2 regions of the Sporacetigenium sp. TC11 genome follow, and region 1 is predicted to be linked to the other one. Evidence: riboswitches for the same ligand, from Rfam matches in the RefSeq annotation. Region 1 holds a riboswitch; the other holds the start of a gene.

Region 1 (3,203 bases):
ATCATTGTTTGATACTCAAAAATTACTTGAAGAGTTCCTTGACTTATTTCTGGCTGATAAGGAGTATATGCAGTATAAAATTCTGATCTAGATGTAATATGACTTATAACCGAAGGAATATAATGGTCATACGCACCTGCTCCAAGAAAGCAAACTAAATCTTCATTGCTTAGATTTTTCTCTGAAATATTTTTTAATTCCTTACTTACCTCAAGTTCTGACATAGGTTCATTAAGATTAAGTCTTCTATTCAACTGTAAGTTATCAGGTATATCCTTAAACAATTCTTCAACAGTGCTTATTCCGATAATTTCAAGCATCTTTTTTTGCTCTAAATCAGTATTAGGTATATAAGGAAACATATTATGCCTCCTTAACGCAGAACTCTTCATATTGTTCAGCTGACAATAAATCCTCCAGCTGAGATTTATCATATATTTCAAGAACAATCATCCAATTTTCAAAAGCATCTTCATTTAATAACTCTGGATTGTCAACTATGACTTCGTTTACTTCAACTACCTTGCCATCAAGTGGAATAAATAAATCAGACGCTGCCTTAACTGACTCTACAGCACCAAATATGTCTTCAGCACTTAACTCTGTGTCTACTTCAGGTAATTCAACATAAACAATACTTCCTAAGGCATGTTGAGCAAAATCAGTAATTCCAATATAAGCTTTATCCCCATCTACCTTTACCCATTCATGATCCTTACTATAAAGTAACCCCTTTAAAACTTTCATAATAAATACCCCCATAGTTTATTTTTTATAGTTTTTGTTATAAAACTTTTTATTAATAACTTCTGCTTTTACAGGTTTATTTCTAATTAAAATATTTATTTCTGTTCCAAAACCAGTATATTTAGAATCTATAATAGCTAAGCCTATATTCTTTTTAAGAGTTGGTGAAAAATAACCAGTTGTTACAAATCCAATATTATCACCATTAACTTCGACTGCATAACCATGTCTTGGAATGCCTCTTCCCTTTAATTCAAAACCAACAAGCTTTCTTTTTAAACCCTCTGCCTTTTGTTTTAGAAGAGCTTCTCTACCTACAAAACTATCTTTATCTAGTTTTACAAAATACCCCAATCCTGCTTCTAACGGTGTTATATCCTTAGAAATTTCATTTCCGTATAAAGGTAGAGCTGCTTCAAATCTCAATGTATCCCTACAGCCTAATCCAGCTGGCTTAATACCACAAGATTTCCCTGCTTGTAATATACTATCCCAGATTTTTTCAATGTGCTGATTTTCAGTATAAATTTCAAAACCATCTTCTCCTGTATAACCTGTTCTTGAAACAAGACATTTAATCCCGTTTATTAATACACCTCTTTTACAGTAAAAAAATTCTATTTCATCTAAATTCAAATCTGTTAAATTTTGAAGTATTTCCTGAGCTTTTGGCCCCTGTATTGCAACTTCAGAAACTTCACTAGATATATTTAAAATCTCAACTTCATAACATCCTTTATTTTCTATCATCCAATCAAAATCTTTTTCTATATTGCCAGCGTTAATAACTAAATAGTAATGTTCTTCGTCGAATTTATAAACTAAAAGGTCGTCGACTATTCCCCCGTCTTCATAACACATAAATGTATATATAACCTGATTATCCAAAAGTATGCTTACATCATTTGTAACTAAGTTTTGAACATATCTAAATGCATCTTTGCCCTTTACCTCTACCTCTCCCATATGTGATACATCAAATAATCCAGCATTGTTTCTTACAGCTTCATGCTCTTCAATAATACCCTCATACTGTACTGGCATTAGCCATCCAGCAAATTCTATAACCTTTCCCCCATGTCTCTTATGAGCATCATATAGTTTAGTTTTTTTTCCATTATCCATATATACACCCCCTTTATAAAATAAAAAGAGATATGAAAGCATAAATAATATATGCCTTCATATCTCTGTATATTTACCTGAAAGCTTTAGTAAAACTTAAAAAGTCTACTTTTCTTCTTCGGCGCCCTAATGGGACTTTCCAGAGTATCATCAATTAACGGTCCTTTTGCCTGAAAGATTCTAAATTAATCGGCATTAATTTATTGCTTCTTCGGCTATCCAAATGGATATCTCCCGTTAATGTCACCTGATAATATTAAGTTCCTAAAATTTTCCTTTTACAATTCAATTATACTATAATTTTCATACTATTATACTCTAATTAATATCTTAACAAGTGTAATCCTAATTATTATATATGCTGAAATCTTATAAGTGTTCACAATATACTGTTGAATTCTAATAATATATCTGATAGTATTTTCTTAGAATTAATAAAATAAATAATCAAGGGGGATAAACATGCTATTCATTGATAATAATCTCACAAACCCTAATTTTAATTTAGCAGCTGAGGAATACATACTAAAAAACTTTAGTGAAGATGTTTTTATGCTTTGGAGAAATGAACCTTCAATTATAGTAGGTAAAAATCAAAACACATTATCAGAAATAAATTATGATTATGTTAAGGAAAAGTCTATACCAGTAGTTCGAAGGCTAACAGGTGGAGGGGCTGTATTTCACGACTTAGGAAATTTAAACTTTACCTTCATATCAACAGATGATGCTAAAAGTTTTAATAATTTCAGAAAGTTTACTCAACCTATAATAGATATACTAAAAGAATTATCTGTAGACGCAGAGTTTTCTGGACGAAATGATTTAACAATAGATGGAAGAAAGTTCTCTGGAAATGCTCAATGCAATTATAAAAATAAAGTTATGCATCATGGTACTTTATTATTTACTTCAGTAATAACAGATATTTCTTCTGCTCTAAAAGTAAAACCTTCTAAATTTGAAGGTAAAGGTGTAAAATCAGTAGCAAGTAGGGTGACAAATATTAGCGAACATCTAAAAAATCCTTTAACTATATTAGAATTTAAAGATATGATTATGAAACACATTTCTCAAACAAACACTGATTATAAGATTTATAAATTCTCAGAAGAAGATTTGAACAATATAAAAAAATTATATGACGAGAAGTACAACACTTGGGAATGGAATTTTGGAAGCTCACCTAAATATACTTTGGTTAACGAGTTAAAGTATGTAGGCGGAAATGTAGAATTTTATTTAAATGTTGAAAAGGGAGTAATAACTGATTTAAAAATATGTGGAGATTTTTTTGGAAAATCTGATCTTTCTGACATTGAAAATTTACT
Region 2 (3,203 bases), on a different contig from region 1:
TGTACCTAAAACTTCTCAAGCTACATATATACAGTTTAAAGAGGTATTTGATAAACACATAAAAGATGGAAAAACAATCTTATATGTTGGAGGATCATCTGCAGCATCTGGAACTTATCAGTCTGGGATTATGGCTAAAAACGATATAGATGGAGATATATATACTTTTGATACTATGAACTTTTCTTATGGAGCTGGTATGCAAGTTGTTCAAGCTGCTAAAATGGCTAAGGAAGGTAAAAATATAGAAGATATATTAAACCAACTACAAATAATGAAAGATAAAATGGATGTAATATTTTCCGTAGATACACTTGAATATCTACAAAAAGGTGGAAGAATATCTTCTACTAAGGCTGCAATAGGAACTATGCTTAACATAAAACCTATACTAGAAGTAAGAGATGGATTAGTTACAAATATAGCCCAGGTTAGGGGAAAAAAGAATGTCATATCCAAAATGGTTGAGTTAGTTAAAGAAAGAGGTGGAACAAACCTCAGTGATAAAACAATAGGCATTGGTCATGGAGATAATAAAGACGAATTGATAAAATTAAAAGAAATGATACAAAAAGAGATAAATCCGAAAGATATAGTTATATTAGATGTAGGAACATCTATAGGAACTCACGCAGGCCCTGGAGTAATGGGAATATTCTACATGAAGTAACAAAAAAACTAAATTTATAACAATCAACCCTTATAACCTATAATTATAAGGGTGTTTTTATGTAAAAACATGTCATAATATTTTAGAAGGATATCTTATATAGAAGTAGAAAGTATATTTAGTACATGAAAAATAATTAAATTAAGTCATAAATGTTAACTAATTATAATAAAATGAAATGTAGCCTTTAGATTGTAAAAATTAATAAAAAATTAACAAAAAAGGATTGAATAACGTTTTCCTAGAATGTATAATAATGGTATAGAAAATTTAGAAAAGTATAAAGAGTCTGAAAGAAGGATATAGAAGAGAGCCAATAGGCCGCCGAAGGGACAAACTTAATTCCTCCCAAGAAATTAAGTGAAATTTTCAGGCAAAAAGACTATATCTGGACAGAACCCTGGAATCAACAGGGAAAACAAATTGGGGTATTTGTTTTCCCTGTTTTTTATTACAAAAAACAACTTAAGAGAAAGTGAAGTGTTATAATTGCTGATATTAACAAACAATCCTCTTGTTAGAGATAGTAATTTAAATAAAAACATTGAATTTTTAGATGAAGATTATATTGGTATACTTAAAAAATGTAGAGATTATATACACTCTGGATATAGATTACTATCTCATCCGCTTTATGGAAGTGTTAAACCAAATGAAACTCCATATAGAACTATAATATTAAAATATGACAAAAAATTAGATATGAATTCTGTAATGTTGATAGAAGAAGCCTTAAATACAGCTACAAAATTTAGAGGAAATTTTGATACACCAAAATGGCCTTTAAATATAATAGAAGACTTCCAGGTAGTTGACCTTGATATATTCAAAAATACAATAGAAAGAATAGAGTATGTAATATAAAAAGGAGGGGTATTATGGATATGGAAAATGTATATGATTTAATAATCATAGGTGCAGGTCCCGCTGGTTTATCAGCAGGTCTTTATGGAGCAAGAGCTAAAATGAAGACGCTAATAATAGAGAAAGACAAAAATGGTGGTCAAATAGTTACAACTGAAGAAGTTGCAAACTACCCTGGATCTATACCAAATGCTACAGGGCCAAGTTTAATAGCTAGAATGGTTGAACAATGTAGAGAATTTGGTGCAGATATGGTAAAAGACACTATACTAGACACAGACCTAGAATCAGACATAAAAGTTTTAAAAGGTGAAAAAGGGGAATACAAAGCTAAGGCTATACTAATAGCTACTGGTGCTAGTCCAAGAAAATTAGGAGCTCCAGGCGAAAAAGAGTTAACAGGTAAGGGAGTATCATATTGTGCTACTTGTGATGGAGACTTCTTCACGGACTTTGAAGTGTTTGCTATAGGTGGTGGAGACACTGCAGTTGAAGAAGGTATGTTTTTAACTAAGTTTGCCAGAAAGGTAACAATAGTACATAGAAGAGATGAATTAAGATGCGCTAAGTCTATAGAAGAAAAAGCTAGAAAAAATCCTAAAATAGATATTTGGTTTGATACAGGTGTTAAAGAAATAAAGGGAGATGGAATACTTGAGTCTATAGTATTTGAAAATACTAAGACAGGCGAAATCTTTGAGTATCAAGCTGATGAAAATGATGGAACAATGGGGTTATTCGTATTTGTAGGATACTTACCACAAACTGATTTATTTAAGGATAAATTAACTGTAAATAAACAAGGATATATAATAACTGATTCAGAAATGAGAACAAATATACCAGGAGTATTTGCAGCGGGGGATTGTAGAGAAAAATCTTTAAGACAGGTAGTTACTGCTACTGCTGACGGTGCAATAGCCGTTATAGCAGCAGAAAGATATATAGATTCTAAATTTGAACATTAATATTAAAGGGGGTATTTTAATATGGTAATACTTGATAAAGAAATTTTTGAAGGTGAAGTATTAAAAGCTGATGGAGTAGTTTTAGTTGACTTTTGGAGTGAAGGTTGTGAACCATGTAAGGCTTTAATGCCAGATATAGAACAATTAGAAGGCGAATATGGTGATAAACTTAAATTCTGTAAATTAGATACAACTAAAGCTAGAAGATTAGCTATACAACAAAAGGTTTTGGGATTACCTACAATAGCTATATATAAAGAAGGCCAAAAAATAGATGAAGTAACTAAAGAAGATGCTAGTAAATCTAGAGTAGAAGAAATGATAAAGAAACACATATAGTCATTTAAGTTGTAAGAGTTGAGGATTATTTGATTCTTAACTTTTAAATAAATATTAGGGGGTGCACCACATGCGTCTTGAATTAGGTAAGATCTTCATAAATGATGTACAATTCGCTGATGTGACTAAAATTGAAAGTGGCGTTTTATATATCAATAAAGAAGAAATGATAAGGGAGATTGGTGGAGATGAGCGTATAAAGTCAATAGATATAGAATTAGCTCATCCAGGAGAAAGTATAAGAATAACTCCTGTTAAAGACGTTGTAGAACCAAGAGTAAAAGTAGAAGGTAAGGGGGGAATATTCCCAGGAATACTTTCTAAGGTTGATACAGTAGGAGAAGGTAGAACTCATGCATTAA

What was found. Region 1 has a riboswitch for glycine ahead of gcvT (glycine cleavage system aminomethyltransferase GcvT). Riboswitches for the same ligand answer to the same signal wherever they lie in the genome.
Region 2: linked by a shared signal. The riboswitch ahead of ACUSRV_RS08625 (GrdX family protein) and the one ahead of gcvT (glycine cleavage system aminomethyltransferase GcvT) in region 1 are both predicted to bind glycine.

What each region holds. Positions count from the first base shown of each region.
Region 1 is NZ_JBYVNY010000001.1:290,711-293,913, forward strand. It holds gene gcvPA (aminomethyl-transferring glycine dehydrogenase subunit GcvPA) at 1-362, opposite strand, end outside; gene gcvH (glycine cleavage system protein GcvH) at 364-747, opposite strand; gene gcvT (glycine cleavage system aminomethyltransferase GcvT) at 766-1,872, opposite strand; glycine riboswitch at 1,936-2,017, opposite strand; glycine riboswitch at 2,021-2,119, opposite strand; gene lplA (lipoate--protein ligase) at 2,335-3,203, shown strand, end outside.
Region 2 is NZ_JBYVNY010000004.1:171,815-175,017, reverse strand. It holds gene ACUSRV_RS08630 (DegV family protein) at 1-670, shown strand, start outside; glycine riboswitch at 964-1,065, shown strand; gene ACUSRV_RS08625 (GrdX family protein) at 1,160-1,534, shown strand; gene trxB (thioredoxin-disulfide reductase) at 1,555-2,502, shown strand; gene trxA (thioredoxin TrxA) at 2,524-2,841, shown strand; gene ACUSRV_RS08610 (glycine/sarcosine/betaine reductase component B subunit) at 2,912-3,203, shown strand, end outside.